One region of the Streptosporangium sp. G11 genome, then DNA from elsewhere that is predicted to be linked to it. Evidence: riboswitches for the same ligand, from Rfam matches in the RefSeq annotation. Region 1 holds a riboswitch; each other region holds the start of a gene.
What was found. Region 1 has a riboswitch for cobalamin ahead of bluB (5,6-dimethylbenzimidazole synthase). Riboswitches for the same ligand answer to the same signal wherever they lie in the genome.

Region 1 (6,391 bases):
CCGCCTGCCACCGGCAGGCGGGCAGCCACCGAACCGGTGCCGCGAGACCCCCGCACCGGCAGGACGAGGCAGGAACGAGCCGCCGGACCGCCGCGACCTCGCCGGGGCCTCCCGCCCCCGAGATTTCTTTTGTTCGAGGCCCTGAACAGGGATGTCGAACAAAAATGCGCCGCATAACTTCAGGCCTCGAAGGCCGTCGGACGGCAGCGGGAGCGGTACGGACCCGCGTTCCGCCCGGCGGCGTATCGACCGGCGGCGGAGTGCCGCCGGCGAGACCCGAGGAAGGGCGACAAGCATGAACATGCGCCAAAAAGCAGGACTGGCCCTGGCCGCGAGCGCCGCGGTCATGACCTTCGCCGGTACGGCACCGGCCCAGGCGGCCCCCGTGGCGCGCTCCGCGCCCGCCGTGGTCGTGCAGACGGCATCGGGGAGCTCCGCCTTCACGACGGGAACGGTCACCCAGGAAACCGCGGGAGCGGCCGCTCAGGCGACCGCGGCGGCGGCGAAGTTCTCGTGCAGCCGGGTGAAGGGCTGGAAGCAGAAGCTGGCCTGCCACGCCGTGATGAAGGCGGGCGGCGCGTGGGTGTGGTCGAAGCTGGAGAAGGCGGCCAGGGGAGGATGGGCCCGCTACTCCGAGGCGTTCAACGCGCTCCCCAGGGTCTTCAGGGCCCTGCTGTGGAACCACAAGAGGTACTTCTACTGCCTCCTGTCGCCCTGGTGCTGACCAGGCCCCCAGGATCAACGGCCCCCGGATCCGCATGGCGTGCCGTTTCCCCGTGCCGTCCGCCCGGACGGCACGGGGCCCCCGCGACCACCTCCGCGGATCGTCGTCCCGCGTTTCGAACACCATTCCCGTAGAGAGAGCCGACACCAGGAGACAGTCCCCATGCTCAGCACGCTGAAAATTTCCACCGCCGTCGTCGTCGCCTCGGCGGCCCTCGCCCTGGCGCCCGCGGGCGCGGCCGGCGCGGCATCGGCGACGACCACCGCCACCGCCGTCACCGCGGCGGGGGCGGCGTCCGCGTCGGCCGGCACCGCTCCGGCCTGCGTCAAGCGCCAACTGATCATCCGGCAGGGAGTCGCGCTGACGAACAAGTGCGGCAGGACGATGAGGGTGAAGGTGCTCGTCAAGCGAGGCAAGGACAGCTGGTGCTTCACCATGAAGAACAACCAGAGGAGGTTCTGGGCGTTCGTCCCGCAGGCCGCGTTCGCGAAGTACGAGAGGACCGTCACCTGCTGAAAGCGGCTCCCGCCGGGCGGGGGCCCGGCGGGACCCCGGAAGAAGGCGGCCGCGCGGGTCTCGCGGCCCCCGGGCTTTGAGGAACGAGCCGGAGGCCTGCCGTTCGCCCGGCCGAGACGACGGCCCGCCCCGCGGTTTCGCGGGACGGGCCGTCATCGTTTCGGGGTGCGCGGGCTCATCGGGCGAGTCCCGGCACGGTCACTCCTCCTCTTCCCCCTCGTCCTCGAAGATCTCGTCGACGACCTCGGCGGCCACGAGGCCACCGGCCACACCGGCCGCGACGCCGCCCCAGCCGGGGCCGCGCTCGTGATGGCCGTGGTGGGAGCCGTGGTGACCGTCGTGCCGGGCGTACGGGTCGTGGCCGCCGTACTGGAAACCGCCGCCGTGGGAGCGCTGGGAGAGCGCGGCCAGCCAGCCGTTGATCTCCGAGGCCCAGTCGCGGTGCGCCGCCTCCTGGTGGCCGGCCTGCCAGCGGCCGAAGGCGTCGCCCCCGGAGCCGTGGCCGCCGGAGCGCTTGTCGGCCTCCACCACGATGTCCAGGCCCGTGGGAGTGGCGACGAAGGTCAGCTCGATCTCGTTGATCCGCCCGGCGTAGGCGGGCGGCGGGTAGAACTCGATCTCCTGGTAGAACGGCAGCTGCTGGCCGAGGCCGTAGATGTGGCCGTGCTCCAGGTCGGCACCCTTGAAGTGGAAGCCGAGTCGTACGAAGGCGTCCAGCACGGCCTGCTGGGAGGCCAGCGGCTCGATCTCGACCGGGTCCATGTCGCCCTTGTCGACGGCCGCGGCGATCGCCAGCTCGGTGCGCACCCCCATGGCCATGCCGCGCAGGTGCTGTCCGGCGACCTCGGTGACCGGAGTCTCCCACGGCACCGGGAACTGGAACGGCACGACCTTGTCCTCGCCGCCGCGCAGCCGGAACGCTCCGGAGACCTGCGTGCGGAAGAACTCCAGCAGGCCGACCTGCTCACCCTCGCCGTGCTCGGATTCCGTCCTGGCGACCAGCCCGAGGGCGATGTACTGGATGTCGGCGTCGAAGTCACCGCCCTTCACGCGTACCTCGCCGCGCAGCGACTCGCCGGGCCGCGCCCGCGGGGTGGCCAGGACGGTGTCCACCGAAGGGGCTCCGACCCCGAAGGCTCCCAGCATCCGTTTGAAGATCACGGTTTCCTCTCCTCGTTCACGTGCGTGTTGTGGCCGCACGTCAAACGATCACTGTGGGGGCGCGGTTCCCCCCGGAGCGGACCGGTGGGTAAAAACTGTTCCTCACCCGGTTCTTCGAGCGGGTCCCCCGAATCCGCGGCCGCCGATCCGTACATGAGAGATCATGAGCCGGGTGCGGATCGGAATCTTCCTGGTCGCGGCCGGTTTCCCCGGCAGGCCGCAGGGACGGGTGCTGCGTGACTGCGTGGAGGCGATCGCGGTCGCGGAGGAGGCGGGGTTCGACGACGCGTGGATCGCCGAGCACCACTTCATGTCGTACGGGGTCTGCCCGTCGGCGGCCACGCTGGCGGCCGTGGCGCTCGGACGTACGCGGACGATCGGGGTCGGGACGGCCGTGAGCGTGCTGTCCACCCAGCACCCGGTGGCGCTGGCCGAGCAGGCGGCGATGTTGCACCACCTGTCCGGCGGGCGTTTCACGCTGGGGGTCGGCAGGGGCGGGCCCTGGGTGGACCTGGAGGTGTTCGGCACCGGCCTGGAGAGGTTCGAGCGCGGCTTCGCCGAGTCTCTCGACCTGCTGTGCCGGGCCCTGGAACAGCGCACGGTGTCGGCCGAGGGGGAGTTCTTCCGTTTCCGCGAGGTCGCGATGGTACCGGCGGCGTCGATGCGGCCCGTCGTGGCGTGCACCTCGCCGGAAACGACGCGGCTGGCGGCCGCGCGGGGGCTGCCGATGCTGCTCGGCATGCACGTGGACGACGCGGGCAAGGCCGCGATGCTCGCCGGTTACGACGCGGCGCGCCCACCCGCGCCGGGAGCCGCTCCGCCGGGCGCGGCCCGCCACGTGGCCGCCGTCGTCGGATACGTGGCCGACTCGACGAGGGCGGCCGTGCGGGAGCTGAAAGCCGCCATGCCCCGCTGGCTGGAGCCCGGCCTGGACGGGTACGTGCCGGTGGACGGCCGGCGGCGGCCGGTACGGGACGTGGGGGAGTACGTCGACTTCCTGACCGGCGTCCATCCGGTGGGTGACGCCGACCACTGCGTGGAGACGATCAGGCGCACCCGCGAGGCGACCGGGCTCGAACACCTGATCCTCATGGTCGAGGGTGCGGGCGAGCACGCCCGCACCCTGGAGAACATCCGCCGGCTGGGCGCCGAGGTGCTGCCGAGACTCGGCGGCTGACGACTCCGGTGCCGGAACACCGCCCGCGGAGAGACTCGGCCTCCTCCGCGTCACCGCCGTGAGTCCCCGCGCCGTGACCCGCCGGACCGGGGTCGGCGGGCCCGGCATCTCAACGGAACGCGGCGAACCTCACCAGCGGTCGTGGTGGACGGCGTCTCGCAGAGGGCGCCGGTGGCGCCAGCCGTGCCGTTCGAGGTCGGGTGTGGTCTCGAGGTGGGTCACCGGTCCGAGGCACAACCAGGCGAGAGGGCGGACTCCGGCCGGGATGGCGAGGAGGTCGCCGAGGAAGGGCTCGCGGTAGAACGACACCCAGCCGACGCCGAGGTTCTCGGCGGTGGCGGCCAGCCAGAGGTTCTGGATGGCCAGGCACACCGAGTACAGGCCCGCGTCGGCGATGGCGTGACGGCCGAGGACGGCGGGGCCGCCCCGGTCCGGGTCGTAGGTGACCACGATCGATAGCGTCGACTCCAGCACTCCGTCGATCTTGATTCGGGCGAATCGCCGCGCGGCGGAGGCGTCGAGGGTCGCGGCGAAGACCTCCCGCTCGTGATGGACGTGGTCGTGGAACGCCTCGCGGATGGCGGTGTCGCGCACGAGGACGAAGTCCCACGGCTGGGAGAGCCCCACGCTGGGGGCGGCGTGGGCCGCCGACAGGATCCGGTGCAGGACCTCGTCGGGGACGGGCTCGCCGGTGAACTGCGCGCGTACGTCGCGGCGGCGGTGGATGACGTCGTAAATCCGGTGGTCCATGGGCAGGCTCCCGCTGTGTACATGCCCCGTGCCGGGGCCGTGGACGCGAGGCCGGTCTTCGGACTTCCGGATCGACGCTTGACCACCCGCCTTCCCAGTCCTTTCGGACCAGTGGCCGCGCGTACGCGCATGGGTGGTGGCTTCCCGGTCACCGCGGCGGGCCCGTGCCGGAATCACACCGGCTTCCCGATTCTCCCCGCCGGGGCGGGGCACCTCACAACAGTTCGCCGTTCCGTACGGTAACGGATTTCCGCGCTCGCCATGGCATCGGGGAGTGGGGGAGACCCGCGTCCGGCCCCCCTTGCCCCGCACCGCGGTGCGGGGCAAGGGGGCCTGCTGTCCTCGCCCGTTACCCTGCCATCTCCTTGGCGGCCGGTTCCGCCCGCCGGGTCCGCTGGGCCCAGCGCACGGCCGGTCCGGTGGCGAGGCCGGACAGCAGGAACAGGCCGCCGAGCGCCAGCCAGCCCGGGGTGCCCCAGGTGAGGATCAGCGTCGTGAGCAGTAGTGGGCCGAGCATCCTGGCGACCGCCGCTCCGGATCCGAAGAATCCCTGGTACTGGCCCTGCTTGTCGGCCGGGGCGAGGTCGAACCCGATCTCCCAGGCGCCGGAGGCGTGCGCCATCTCGCCGAACACCTGCAGGCAGGCCGCGAGGAGCAGGATGAGCGCGGCCGCCCACGCCGAGGACCAGGTCGACGACAGGGCGAACACCGCGCACGCGGCGAGCAGCACCACACCCGCCCGCCGCACGGTCCGGGAGGCGGTCTCCAGGTCCGTGACCCGCCGGGCCACCCGTACCTGGAAGAGCACGACGCCCAGGGTGTTGAGGATCAGCAGGGCGGAGACCGTCCAGCTCGGGGCCTCGGTCCGCTGGACGATCCACAGGGGGATGACCAGGCTGAGCAGCGGCATGTTCAGCAGCGTGATCATGTTGAGGAAGGAGAGCAGCGCGTACGGCCTGTCCCTGAGCACCGCCAGGGCCGGTTCGCCCGCGGGCGCGGGCGCCGTGGGCGGCACCGGGGGAAGGCGGAGCAGGATCAGGGCGGAGAGCAGGAAACTCAGCGCGTCCATCGCGAGGACCGTCAGGTAGGCCGCACGGGTGTCGAGGTGCAGCGCCGCCCCGCCGAGCGCGGCGCCGACCGCCAGCCCGGCGTTGACCGTCGCCTGCAGGTGGGCCCGGATCCGGGTCCGCTGCGCCCTGTCCACCAGCCCGGCGAGCAGCGCCTGCCTGGCGGCGGCGAGACCGCACTGCGAGGTCGCGTACAGGCAGGCGATCACGACGAACGCGGGGAAGGAACGGACGAACAGGAACGAGCCGACCGAGGCGGCCGTGGCGACGGCCAGCAGGACCGCCGTGCCGCGAGCTCCCCGGCGGTCGGCGAGGTGGCCGAGCGGGACCCCCGCCACGAAGCCGACGGCCCAGCCGAGTGTCAGCGCGAAGCCGACCTGGGTCGGCGAGAGTCCCACGATCCGGGTGAAGTAGAGCGCCGAGCACACGTAGTACGCGCCGTCCCCGATGGAGTTGGCCAGCTGCGCGAGGGCCAGGACCCTGGGCGGCCCGGAGGGAGGTGTGATCCGGCTGAACATGGGGCTCCTTCTCTGGCCGGGCGCTCGCGACGTGCCCGGGTGATGTTCCGGCCGGTGAGAGCCTGACACGATCTTTACGGGGGTAACTTTATTGAGCTGATTGACCCCATATAAGATCCAATATGGGGCCAAATCGCTGGGCCAATGTGGGGAGGGCCGGATGGACTTCCATGTGAGCCTCACCGGGCGCGGCGACCTGTCCGCCCGCATCTACCGGCAGCTCCTGGACGCCGTCCTCGACGGCCGCCTGCGCCCGGGAGAGCGCCTGCCCCCGACCCGCGAGCTGGCGCGGCGGCTCGACGTGTCGCGCAACACCGTGGCCCTCGCCTACGAGCGGCTGGCCGCCGAGGGCGTTCTCGTCGGCCAGGCCGGGGCGGGTACCTTCGTGTGCGCCGAGCCCCTCGCCCGTGCCCGCCCCAGGAACGCGCCCGCGGGCGGCGTGCGGCCCCGCCGCCTCTGGCGCTCCCCGGCTCCCCCG
Region 2 (6,391 bases), on a different contig from region 1:
TCGTCGAGAGGTACGGCCCGGCCCGCACCACCATGGCCGACCCCGCGCTCGTCGAGCTGGTGATCAGCTCCGACAGCGACGAGGCGGCCAGGGCACGGGCCCTCCGGCTCCTGGGCTTCGCCGCCGACCTGCCGATCCGCGTCATCGCCGTACGGTCGCGGCGCCCGCTCGACCAGGTCGGCGGCCTGGTCTGCCCGACCCGCCCGGTGAAGGCGGCACCGGTCGCCGACGTGGGCGTCATCCTGGCCACCACCATGGACCCGTCCAGGTTTCCGGCGGGCGTTCGCGCGGGCATCGGCGCCGCGGAGAGCCCCGACCGATCCTGGCGGGAGGCCCGCACCGCCCTCCGCTTCACCACCGCGCGCCGGCCGGTCGTCCACCATGACGACCTGGGCGTGCTGGCGCTGCTCGCTGAGATACCCCGGGACACCGCGCGGGACAACGCCGACGTGGCCGCGATCGCCCGAATGGCAGGCAACCCGGAGGACCTGGACACTCTGGACGCCTACTGCGCCACCGGTTCCCTACGCCGGGCCGCCGACCTCCTTCACCTGCACCACAGCAGTGTTTCCCGCCGGCTCGAACAGATCGGCAAGAACCTGGGCGTCGAGCTCACCGAGCCCGCCGGGCTGGTACGGGCCGGACTCGCCCTCACCACGTGGCGGCTCCTCGACGACTGAGGCCCGCGGGCAACGACCGAGGCACGCGGGCGGGCGGCGGCCGGCACGTGGCAGGCGCACCGCGCCGCCATGCTCGCGCGCCAGGCCTGGAGCGGTCCTCATGCTCGCGCGCCAGGCCTGGAGCAGCCCCTCATGCTCGCGCGCCAGGCCCGGACCGGCCGCCATGCTCGCGCCCGGCCCGGACCGGTCCCCCGCGGCCGTGCAACCTCCGGCCCGACGCGTTGCGCGGAACAGCGGTGCCGGATCGGCCCCCCGACAACAGTGCCACCCCCGGCCCGGCACGTTACGCGGGGTAGCGCCGGGGAGTGAACACCACCCGGCTGCCGTCACCCCGCTCGGCCACCCGCGTGGTGGACGAGCCCACCAGCAGCAGGCAGCGCATGTCGATCGCGTCGGGATCCAGGTCGCCGAGGGTGGTGACGGTCATGCTCTCCCGTGCCCCGCCGACGTCGCGGCCGACGACCACGGGGGTCTCCGGCGCCCGGTGCTCCAGCAGCAGGTCCCGCGCGGCGGCCACCTGCCAGGTGCGGCTCTTCGAGGCCGGGTTGTAGATCGCCAGGACGAGGTCGGCCTTGGCCGCGGCGCTGATCCGCTCGGCGACCACCTCCCAGGGCTTGAGCAGGTCCGACAGCGACAGCACGCAGTAGTCGTGGCCGAGGGGCGCACCGGCCCTGCTCGCCACCGCGTGCGCCGCGGTCAGGCCGGGCAGCACCCGTACCGGCACGTCCGCGAACCTCGGCTCGCACGCCACCTCCAGCACCGCGCTGGCCATCGCGAACACCCCCGGGTCGCCCGAGGACACCACGGCCACCCTCGATCCGGCCGCGGCCAGCTCCAGCGCGTGCGCGGCCCGTTCGGCCTCCACCCGGTTGTCGGTGGGGTGGCGGCGCTGGCGCGCGTTGGGCGGGACGCGGTCCAGGTAGGGGCCGTACCCGACGAGTTCGTCGACACCGGCCAGCGCCTCCTGCGCCTCCGGCGTCAGCCACGGCCGCCCGGCGGGACCGAGCCCCACCACGACCACCTCGCCGCGTGCCCTCACCTCACCCTGGGCCCCGGCCCCGGTCCCGGTCCCGGGTTCGGCGGCGGGCGCGGGACCCGCCGCGTTGACGGGGCTCGGGATCAGCGCCAGGGAGAAGTACGGGACGTCGGCGGGGTCGACCTCGGCGAGGGGGGCCAGGCGCTGCTGCCCGGTGGTGGCGCGCTCGACGTACCAGGCCTCGTCAAGACGCCCGGCCTCGGCCAGCGCGTCGCGGACCTTGGTGAACGTACGGCCGAGCTTCAGCACCGCGGCCGAGTCGGTGGCCGCCAGGCGCTCGGCGAGCACCTCGGCCGGGAGCGTGCCGGGCAGCACGGTCAGAATCTCGTCCCGCTCGACCAGCGGGCGCCCCAGGACCGCCGAGGCGCCGCTCACCGACGTCACGCCCGGCACGACCTCGGTGACGTAGCGGTGCGACAGGCGCTTGTGCATGTGCATGTACGAGCCGTAGAAGAGCGGGTCGCCCTCGCACAGCACCACCACGTCGCGCCCGGCGTCCAGATGGGCCGCCAGCCGCACCGCGCAGGCGGCGTAGAAGTCGTCGATCGCCCCCTGGTAGCCCCCCGGGTGGTCGGTGGTCTCGGTGGTGAGCGGGTAGATGAGCGCCTCCTCGACCTGGCCCTCCCGCAGGTAGGGGGCGGCCACCGAGCGGGCGATGCTCCGGCCGTGGCGGGCGCTGTGGAAGGCGATCACATCCGCCTGGCCGATCAGGCGGGCGGCCTTGACGGTCACCAGTTCGGGGTCGCCGGGTCCCAGGCCCACGCCCCACAGTCGTCCGGTCACGCGTGCGGTCACGTCGTCGCTCACTCTTCCTCGCTCGCCATCGCGTTGACCGCGGCGGCGGTCATCGCGCTTCCGCCCCGGCGTCCGTTCACGACCAGGTACTCCAGGTTCGCCGGGTGTTCGGCGAGGGCCTCCTTGGACTCGGCGGCGCCGATGAAGCCGACCGGGACGCCGATCACGGCGGCCGGGCGGCCCGCGCCCTCCTCGACCATCTCCAGCAGCCGGAACAGCGCGGTCGGCGCGTTGCCGATCGCGACCACCGAGCCCTGGAGCCTGTCGCGCCACAGCTCCAGCGCGGCGGCGCTGCGGGTGGTGCCCAGCTCCGCGGCGAGTTCCGGCACCCGGGGGTCACCGAGGGTGCAGACCACCTCGTTACCCGCGGGCAGGCGGCGCCGGGTCACCCCGGAGGCGACCATCATGGCGTCGCAGAGCACCGGCGCGCCCGCGCGGAGCGCCTCGCGCGCCGAGGCCACGACACCGGGCGACCAGCGCAGATCGCCCACCAGGTCGACCATCCCGCAGGCGTGGATCATGCGGACCGCGACCCGGGCGACGTCGGCGGGCAGGCCGTCCAGGTCGGCTTCCGCGCGGATGGTGGCGAAGGAGCGGCGGTAGATCTCCGCGCCGTCGCGGACGTAGTCGATCACAGTTCCCCTCTGGCGGCCGCCACCGCGGCCGCGGTCTCCTCGATGCCGGAGCAGGTCAGGCCGGTGCCGTCCAGTTCCAGGCGGTAGCCGTCGCCGGTGGCGACCACGTCCGCGACCCGGCCTCTCGGGCGACCGCAGCGCCTGGCGCAGCCCGCCCAGTGCACGGGGAGCGTATCGGTGCCCGGCCCGATCGCGGACGGCGGGGCCACAGGCGGTCCCCCCTCGGACGGCTCGCTCCTGAACGACCTGTCCTTGGACGGCTCACCCCTGGACGACCTGACCTCGGGCGGCTCACCTTTGGACGGCTCGCTCTTGGACGACCTGTCCTCGGGCGGCTCGCCCCTGGGCGGTCTGCCACCGGACGGCGGGGCGGCGGACGGCTGGGCCATGCCGATGGCGGTGGCCGCGTCGGCCTGGACGTCGGCCAGGGACTTGGCGCAGCCTGGGCGGCCGGTGCAGGCCGTCACGCCGATCCACGGGGAGCCGGGGTCGACGATCAGCCCGGCGGCCTCCAGCCGGGCGGCGGTGCCCGCGACCTCGGCGCCGTCCAGGCCGGGCAGGACCACGCCCCGCCACGGCGTGAGCCGGATCTCCCCGCCCGAGGCGGCGTCCGCGAGCAGTCGTGCCGACGCGGAGGTCAGCCGCCCCAGCGGGACCGCCACCCCGAGCGCGACCCGCGCGTCTCCGCCCCCGGTGCCACCCCTGCCGCCGCCTCCGGGGTTTCCCTCGATCCCGGCTCCGACTCCGGTCACGTCCGCGCTCCCGACGACCCCGACCGGCCCGAGGGTCGCCGCTCGCGGTCTCACCGGTTCGAAGGGCGCCGTACCGGAGATCCCCAGGGCGGTTCGCACGCGGACGGCGATCAGGGAGGGGCCGTCGGGAAGTTCGGAGATCCGCCACGCGGTGACGTCCCGGGTGGACAGCTCGTCGAGGAACGCCTCGGCGGCGGCGAGCAGGGCGGTCACGGCTCCGCCCAGTGGGACGCGCAGCCCGCTGTCGGTCCCGGCGAGGATCAGCGCGGCCTCGTCCGGTCCCGTCGGCAGGATCCCGGCGTCCGCCCCCAGACCGGCCACGTCCCCCCGGCCGTCGTCGAGGGCGAACATGAACCGTCCGGGCAGGGCGGCGAGGGCGGGCCGGGCGCACAGCCGCCGGTCCAGCTCGCCGATCAGCGGGGTGACGTCGGCGATCCCGCCGCCCGCGTGGTTCGTACGGCCCGTGCCGCCCGTGCCGCCCGCGACGTCCAGCCCGGTCAGCCCGTCCAGCCCGGTCAGCGGGGAGGCGAGGATGTTGCGTACCCGCTCGTGCGTCGCCGAGGGCAGCAGGCCCGCCTCCGCCATCCGCGCGGCGAATCCGCTCCCCGTACCGCTGTCAGGACTCTCCGGGCCGAGGCCGCGTACCTGGACGTTCGCGCGGGAGGTCAGCTCGATGACGCCGCCGCCGTACGCGGAGGCGGCGTCGGCGAGCTCGCGCAGCTGGAAGGGGGTCAGACGGCCTCCGGGCACGCGGACGCGGGCCAGGCCGCCGTCCGCGGCGGCATGGACCTGAAGCGCCCCGGGGCACGCGTCGAGTCGCGATCGTCCGGAAAAGTCGGCAATGAACACTCAGAGGATGTTAACGCCAGTTTCTTGCAACGAACCGGACTGCCGTAGTGTCATCGGTGGCGACGGCAAAGGGAGGAAGCCGGTGTGATTCCGGCGCGGTCCCGCCACTGTAACCGGGGAGCGAACCCCACCCGGGCCACTGTCCGACGACGGACGGGAAGGCCGGGGTGAGCACCGATCCGGGAGCCAGGAGACTCCAGCCGTCGCGGCCGACGACGACCCGGGGCGAGGACCCCGAGGGAGGAAGCTCCGTGCGCTTTTCGCCGTTCCCCCGCCATGCCGTGGCATCGCCGTTTTCCCGCTACGCCGTGGCATCGCCGTTCCCCCGCCACGCCGTGGCACCCCTGGGCCGTACCGCCCTGCCTCTCCTGGAGTGTGGCGTGTGATCCTCCTGCTCTCGACCTCCGACACCGACCTGCTGAGCGCTCGCGCGAGCGGCGCCGACTACCGGCTCGGCAACCCCGCCAGGCTCGCCGCCGCCGACCTCCCGCCACTGCTGGAGGGCGCCGACCTGGTCGTGGTCCGCCTGCTCGGCGGGCGCCGCGCCTGGGAGGAGGGCCTGGACGCCCTGCTCGCCGGGCCCAGGCCCGTCGTCGTCCTCGGCGGCGAGCAGGCGCCGGACGCCGAGCTGATGGAGCTGTCCACCGTGCCGGGCGGGGTCTGCGCCGAGGCGCACGCCTACCTCGCCCACGGCGGCCCGGCCAACCTGACCGAGCTGCACCACTTCCTGTCCGACACGCTGCTGCTCACCGGCCACGGGTTCGCCGCGCCCGAGCCCACCCCCACGTGGGGGACGCTGGAGCGCGAGGCGCGCGACCAGGACGGGCCCGTCGTCGGGGTGCTCTACTACCGGGCCCACCACGTGGCGGGGAACACCGCCTTCGTCGAGGCGCTCTGCTCGGCGATCGAGGACGCGGGCGCGCGGGCACTGCCGGTGTACTGCGCCTCCCTGCGCACCGCCGAGCCCGGCCTGGTGGAGGTCCTGCGCACGGTGGACGCCCTGGTGGTGACCGTACTCGCCGCGGGAGGCACCCGCCCGGCGACCGCGTCGGCGGGCGGGGACGACGAGGCCTGGGACGTCGGCGCGCTCGCCGAGCTGGACGTGCCGATCCTGCAGGGCCTGTGCCTGACGAGCAGCCGGGCCTCCTGGGAGGACAACGACGACGGCCTGTCCCCGCTGGACGCCGCCACCCAGGTCGCGATCCCCGAGTTCGACGGGCGGATCATCACGGTGCCGTTCTCCTTCAAGGAGATCGACGAGGACGGGCTGACCGTCTACGTGGCCGACCCCGAGCGGGCCTCGCGCGTGGCGGGCATCGCCGTGCGCCACGCCGCGCTGCGGCACATCCCGCCCGCCGAGCGGCGGCTGGTGCTGATGCTGTCGGCCTACCCCACCAAGCACGCCCGCATCGGCAACGCCGTCGGCCTGGACACCCCGGCCAGCCTGGTGCGGCTGCTGGCCGCGCTCCGCGAGCGCGGCTACGACATCGGCGCCGAGGGCGAGCTGCCCGGGGTGACCGGGCAGGACGGCGACGCGCTCATCCACGCGCTGATCGCCGCGGGCGGGCAGGACCAGGACTGGCTCACCGAGGAGCAGCTCGCCGGAAACCCGGTGCGCATCGCGGCGGGCCGGTACGCCGAGTG
Region 3 (6,391 bases), on a different contig from region 1:
CGAGCGCAGGTAGTAGGTGGTCTTGAGGCCCGACTTCCACGCGTAGGCGTACATCGAGGAGAGCTTGCCGATGGTCGGCGTGGCCATGAAGAGGTTCAGCGACTGCGACTGGTCGATGTACGGGGTGCGAGCGGCGGCCAGGTCGATCAGCGCCTTCTGCGGCAGCTCCCAGGCGGTCCGATAGAGCGCCTTCAGGTCGGCGGGGATCTCCGGGATGTCCTGGACGGAGCCGTCGGCGCGCTTGATGGCGTCGCGGATCAGCGGGGTCCACAGGCCGCGGGCCTGGAGGTCGCGGACGAGATAGCGGTTGACCTGGAGAAACTCCCCCGAGAGGGTCTCACGCTTGAAGACGTTGGAGACCTGCGGCTCGATGCACTCGTAGCAGCCCGCGATGGAGGCGATCGTGGCCGTCGGCGCGATCGCGATCATCAGCGAGTTGCGCAGGCCGGTCCCGGCGACCCGCTCCCTGACCTCCGCCCACTCCTTCGACCTCGCCGCCCCGTAGTGGTCGGGGTGGAGCACCCCGGCGGCGGCCCTGGTCTCCTCGTACGAGGGATGGCGGCCCCGCTCGACGGCCAGGTCGGAGGAGGTCCGGTAGGCGGCGAGCGCGATCTCCTCGGAGATCCGGGTGGACAGCTCCAGGGCGCGCGGCGAGTCGAACGGCAGCCGCAGCGTGAACAGCACGTCGGCCAGGCCCATCACGCCGAGCCCGATCGGGCGCCATCTCTGGTTGGCGGCCCTCGCCTCGGGGGTCGGGTAGAAACCCAGGTCGATGGTGCGGTCGAGGAACCGCACGGCGGTACGGACGGTCGCGCGCAGCCTGACCCAGTCGACGGCGCTCCCGGCGTCCCCGGCGCTCCCGGCGTCCCCGATGCTCCCGGCGTCCGCGGACAGGTGGGCGGCGAGGTTGATCGAGCCGAGGTTGCAGACGGCGGTCTCGCCGTCGCCGGTGACCTCCAGGATCTCGGTGCAGAGGTTCGACAGGTGGATGACGTTCTCCGGCCTGGCCGTCTGGTTGGAGGTCCGGTTGGCCGCGTCCTTGAAGGTCATCCAGCCGTTGCCGGTCTGGGCGAGCGTCCGCATCATCCGCCCGTACAGGGCGCGGGCGGGGATCTGCCGGGTGAACCTGCCCTCGGCCTCGGCGGCCCGGTAGGCGTCGTCGAACGCGGTGCCGTACAGGTCGGTGAGGTGCGGCACCTCCTTGGGGTCGAACAGCGACCAGACGCCGTCGGCCTCGACCCGGCGCATGAACTCGTCGGGGATCCAGTTGGCCAGGTTCAAGTTGTGCGTGCGGCGGGCCTCCTCGCCGGTGTTGTCGCGCAGCTCCAGGAACTCCTCGACGTCGGCGTGCCAGGGCTCCAGGTAGACGCAGGCCGCGCCCTTGCGGCGGCCTCCCTGGTTGACCGCGGCGACGCTGGAGTCGAGCGTGCGCAGCCAGGGCACGATGCCGTTGGAGTGGCCGTTGGTGCCCCGGATCAGCGAGCCCCGCGAGCGGACCCTGGTCCAGGCGATCCCGATGCCCCCCGCGTACTTCGACAGCCGCGCGACCTGACCGTAGCGCTCGTAGATGGACTCCAGCTCGTCGCGGGGCGAGTCGAGCAGGAAGCACGAGGAGAGCTGGGGCCTGCGGGAGCCGGAGTTGAACAGCGTGGGCGAGCTGGGCAGGTAGGACAGGGTGGCCATGAGCGCGTACAGCTCGGCGGCCTCCTCGACGGTCTCGGACAGGCCGCAGGCCACCCGGAGGAAGAAGTGCTGCGGGCGCTCCAGGACCTTGCGGGTCCGCGGGTGGCGCAGCAGGTAGCGGTCGTAGACGGTGCGCAGCCCGAAGTACTCGAACCTGGCGTCGGCCTCCGGATCGACCATCGCGTCCAGGACTCCGGCGTGGGCGGCCACGAACTCAGCGAGACCGTCCTGGATCAATCCCGCCTCGTGGGTCGCGGCGATGGACTCGGAGAAACGGCGGACGCCGTGCTCGGCGGCCTCGTCGGCGATCAGCTCGGCCAGCATCGCGGCGGCGACCCGGGAGTTGCCGGGATCGGTGATCACCCGGGCGGCCGCCTCGTCGATGGCCAGCCTGCGGTCGTCCGCCGCGCTCACCGCGCTCGCGACACCGCCGGTGTCGCCGCCGTCGTTCGCGGTCGCCGCCGTGCTCCCCGCCGCGCTTCCCGTCGCGGTCGCCACGGTGCTCTCCGCCGCGGTCTCCGCCGCGCTCCCCGCCGCGGTCTCCGCCAATGCCTGTGTCACGTGGTGCCCCTCGCTCGCTCGAACTTCCCCGTACGGCTTCGCCGGATGGGCACGCGTCCGCGAGCGATCCCGGGCACGCCGGATCGCCTCGTTCCGCGGACCCTCCCACGAGGCCCTGGACAATCACGTCACCGGCAGGTCTTCGGACTCACGGGCGCACTGCGCATGCCTACCGGCCGTCGCTTCCCAGGCATGGTTCGCCCAGTGCTCAATGACGGCTTTCGTTCCCGTTCACCGCTGCGGGGCAGTCCCGGAATCTCACCGGGTTCCCTCTTGCCTCGCCCCCCGCGGGGCGAACCAGCAACGAGCAGGATCCTACATCTAGGGGCGCCTGACGCAACTACCCCAACAGGTTGTGTCGGAGGACTTCAACAACCCGAGCTCGTGAAGCACACCGCGGGTGCGGGCCGTCTCGGTGGAGAGCCACTTGCGGAACTCGTCGCCGCTGAGATAGACCCGGCTCCAGCCGTGGGCCGCGCACAGGGCACGCCAGCGTGGCGCGGCGTCGATCCTGTCACACAGGGCGATCGCGGCGTCCCGGTCCCCCGGGCTCATGCCCTTGGGGCCCAGCAGGCCGCACCAGTCGCTGTACTCCAGCCGGACGTCGACCTCCATGAGCGTCGGCGCGTCGATCCCGTCGATCCGGCCGCCGGAGGAGACCACCAGGGGGCGCAGACGGCCCGCCGCGATCTCGGGCCGCAGGGCGCGCGCCGACCCCAGCAGGGCTGCCACCCGGCCGACCTGGAGCGCCTCGGCGGCGTCCTCGGGGGCGAGGTATCCGGCGTACTCGAGCAGCCGGGTGTCCACCCCCAGGCACTTGCCGATCATGCCGTAGAGCACGTGGTCGGAACCGCCCTCCGACCGGCCGCCGACCGCCAGCCCCGCCGGGTTCCGGCGCAGCCGCGCGGCGAAGTCCTCGAAGGTCCGCAGGTTGGAGCCGGAGGGGACGACCAGGACCGCCCAGTCGCCGACCAGGCGGGCGAGGGGGGTGGCGGCGTTCACCACGGCGGCGGTGTTGGCGATCTCCGCGGCGGCCACCATCGGCATCGCGGTGACGAGCAGCCTGCCCTCGCGCGCGAAGGGGCCCCGGAAGACGCCGAACGCGTCGCGCGGGGCCGAGCCCAGGGCACCCGCCCGCTCGACGGCCATGGCGGTACGCGCCAGTCCCGACTGGACCAGGACGGTCGCCAGCCTGCCCGCGATCCCGTCCCAGCCGTGGCCGTCGGCGATCGGCTCGAAAACGAACAGGCGCTTCACCGTCGCGTCGGCGCCGCCGTCCGCGTCGCAACCCGCGGCGACCACGACCCCCGCAGCCAGTGCGAAAAACCCCCTACGGCGCATAAGCGCCCCTTCCCCCAAGAAGCCCCTATACCATAGGTTACTTCTCCATCACTTTGTGTGATTAAGCGGGGTCTGCCCGAACTCCGCCCGCCGCCGGACACGAGCCGCCGGGCATCGAGCACCGGACATCGCGGATGACCGCCTCACGGGAGTCCGAGGGAGCACACGGCGCCCCCGGCACCGGTGCCGGGGGCGGGGGCGGGGGCAGGGGCAGGGCGGGGTATTTACTCCACCGTGACGCTCTTGGCCAGGTTCCTGGGCTTGTCGACGTCCCGTCCCAGCGCCACGGCGGCGTGGTAGGCGAAGAGCTGGAGCGGGATCGACAGCAGGATCGGGTCCAGCTCGGTCTCGTTCTTGGGCACCACGACGCAGTCGTCGGCCAGCTTGGGATCGGCCGTGCGGTGGCCCACCATGAGCACCTGGCCGCCCCGGGCGCGGATCTCGCCCAGCGTGGTGAGGTTCTTGTCCAGCAGCTCGTCGTCGGGGACGATCGCCACGGTCGGCATGTCCGGGCCGATCAGCGCCAGCGGCCCGTGCTTGAGCTCGCTGGCCGGGTACGCCTCGGCGTGCACGTACGAGATCTCCTTGAGCTTCTGCGCTCCCTCGCGGGCCACCGGGTAGCCCCTGACCCGGCCCACGAACATCATGCTCGGCGACTCGGCGTACTTGCCCGCCAGTTTCTCGATCTGCGGCTCCAGCGCCAGGATCTCCTTGATCTGGTCCGGCAGCCTCCGCAGGCCGTCGCAGATCCTGCGGCCGTCGGCGGGAGACAGGTCACGCACCCGGCCCAGGTGCAGCGCGATCAGCGCGAAGGCCACGGCGGTCGAGGTGAACGCCTTGGTGCTCGCCACCGAGACCTCGGGACCCGCGTGCAGGTAGACGCCGCCGTCGCACTCGCGGGCGATCGCGCTGCCCACGGTGTTGACGATGCCGAGCACCCTGCCGCCCTTGCGCTTGAGCTCCTGCACCGCGGCGAGGGTGTCGTAGGTCTCCCCCGACTGGCTGATCGCGACGTAGAGGGTGTCGGCCTCCACCACCGGGCTGCGGTAGCGGAACTCGCTGGCCGGCTCCGCGTCGGCCGGGATGCGCGCCAGCTCCTCGATGAGCTGCGCGCCGATCTGCCCGGAGTAGTAGGCGGAACCGCAGCCGATGATCTTCACCCGGCGGAACGAGCGGGTCTCCCGCGCGTCCATGTTGAGACCGCCCAGGTGGGCGATGTGGAAGCGGTCGTCCAGACGTCCGCGCAGCGTCCTGGCCACCGTGTCGGGCTGCTCGGAGATCTCCTTGAGCAGGTAGTGCTCGTAGCCGCCGGTGTCGTAGTGCCCGGCCTCCCAGTCGACGGTCAGCGTCTCCTTGGCCGTCTCCCGCGCGTCGCTGGCGAAGGTGTTGAACCCGTCGGCCCGCAGCACGGCGATCTCGCCGTCCTCCAGGTGGACCACCTGACGGGTGTAGCGGACCAGCGCGGCGACGTCGGACGCGGCGAACATCTCCTTCTCGCCGATGCCCAGCACGATGGGGCTGCCGTTGCGCGCCACGACCACCTCGCCGGGACGCTCGGAGTCGATCACCGCGATCCCGTACGTGCCGACGACCCGCTTGAGCGCGGTCCGCACGGCCTCCTCCAGCGAGTCGGCCTCCTTGACCGTACGGGCGATCAGGTGCGACAGCACCTCGGTGTCGGTCTCCGACAGGAAGATCGCGCCGTCGGCTTCCAGCTTGGCGCGCAGCTCGTCGGCGTTCTCGATGATGCCGTTGTGCACGACGCCGATGCGCTCGTCGGTGGACAGGTGCGGGTGGGCGTTGACGTCGCTGGGCGCGCCGTGGGTGGCCCAGCGGGTGTGGCCGATGCCCAGACCGCCCTTGAACCGCGCGGGCACGACCGCCGCCAGGTCGGCCACCCGGCCCTTGACCTTGCGCATCTTGAGGCCCTTGTTGGAGACCACCACACCGGCCGAGTCGTAGCCCCGGTACTCAAGACGCTGCAGGCCCTCCAGCAGGATGGGTGCCGCGTCCTTGGGCCCTACATAGGCCACGATTCCGCACATGTAACCGCTCCTTATCCGTAAACGATCGAGGTGCCGTCATCCGCTACCCGTAGACGATCCGGCGAAGCTGTCGCAGGGAGAGTTCGGGTGCCGCGACACGGCGCATCGCCAGCTCGGCGGCCACCCTGGGGAAGATCTCGTCGTTGACCAGCCCCCTGGCCTTGAGCTCCGTGTGACGCCGCCGGACGAACTCGTCGGCGGGCTCGGAGAAGTAGGCCAGCACGTCCGCAACGACCCGCGCCGCCTCGCCCGGACCGAGCGCGCTCGTCCGGATCAGGTGGGTGATCAGATCCTCATGCGGATTCCGCGCCGTGGACACAGAGCAGGACCATACGCATCCAGGAGAGAACTCACCAAGTTTCCTGCCCGATTTCGGGCAAAGAATCTCTTCAACATCTCAACCCCGCCACAATGCGCGACAATCGGTAATCTCTGATAACTCTAGGTAGTCGCCAGAGGGGGAGGAACCGCTATGCGCCGCCTGCCGGGGGTCACCGTCGTCGCCGCTCTCGCCATCCTGGCCTCGGTCGTCCCGGCGGAGGCGGCACGCCCCGGGGATCGGCCGGCGCGGCTCCCGGCGCACCCGGCCATCTCCAGGACCACGGCACCGCCCGGCACGGCGACGGGAGCGAGGCCGCGGTCCGGCAGGCAGGCCGCCTTCACCGAGGCGGCACGGACGTACGGGGTGCCGGAGAGCGTGCTGCTCGCGGTCTCCTACCTGGAGTCCCGCTGGGAGGGCCACGGCGGGCTGCCCAGCGTCT

Region 2: it holds a riboswitch for cobalamin, as region 1 does, so the genes downstream of both, cobN (cobaltochelatase subunit CobN) here and bluB (5,6-dimethylbenzimidazole synthase) in region 1, are expected to answer to the same signal.
Region 3: it holds a riboswitch for cobalamin, as region 1 does, so the genes downstream of both, ACSDR0_RS09280 (ribonucleoside-diphosphate reductase subunit alpha) here and bluB (5,6-dimethylbenzimidazole synthase) in region 1, are expected to answer to the same signal.

What each region holds. Positions count from the first base shown of each region.
Region 1 covers NZ_JBPJUQ010000082.1:9,544-15,934, reverse strand. Annotated here, with positions in the region: gene ACSDR0_RS41640 (hypothetical protein) at 296-724, shown strand; gene ACSDR0_RS41635 (hypothetical protein) at 887-1,240, shown strand; gene ACSDR0_RS41630 (sporulation protein) at 1,439-2,401, opposite strand; gene ACSDR0_RS41625 (LLM class flavin-dependent oxidoreductase) at 2,565-3,578, shown strand; gene bluB (5,6-dimethylbenzimidazole synthase) at 3,708-4,328, opposite strand; cobalamin riboswitch at 4,361-4,560, opposite strand; gene ACSDR0_RS41615 (MFS transporter) at 4,678-5,913, opposite strand; gene ACSDR0_RS41610 (PLP-dependent aminotransferase family protein) at 6,074-6,391, shown strand, end outside.
Region 2 covers NZ_JBPJUQ010000045.1:20,346-26,736, reverse strand. Annotated here, with positions in the region: gene ACSDR0_RS32300 (PucR family transcriptional regulator) at 1-680, shown strand, start outside; gene ACSDR0_RS32295 (precorrin-2 C(20)-methyltransferase) at 964-2,499, opposite strand; gene ACSDR0_RS32290 (precorrin-8X methylmutase) at 2,520-3,146, opposite strand; gene ACSDR0_RS32285 (precorrin-3B synthase) at 3,143-4,747, opposite strand; cobalamin riboswitch at 4,794-4,966, shown strand; gene cobN (cobaltochelatase subunit CobN) at 5,130-6,391, shown strand, end outside.
Region 3 covers NZ_JBPJUQ010000006.1:246,154-252,544, forward strand. Annotated here, with positions in the region: gene ACSDR0_RS09280 (ribonucleoside-diphosphate reductase subunit alpha) at 1-2,244, opposite strand, end outside; cobalamin riboswitch at 2,361-2,561, opposite strand; gene ACSDR0_RS09285 (tripartite tricarboxylate transporter substrate-binding protein) at 2,566-3,585, opposite strand; gene glmS (glutamine--fructose-6-phosphate transaminase (isomerizing)) at 3,810-5,630, opposite strand; gene ACSDR0_RS09295 (hypothetical protein) at 5,674-5,949, opposite strand; gene ACSDR0_RS09300 (N-acetylmuramoyl-L-alanine amidase) at 6,103-6,391, shown strand, end outside.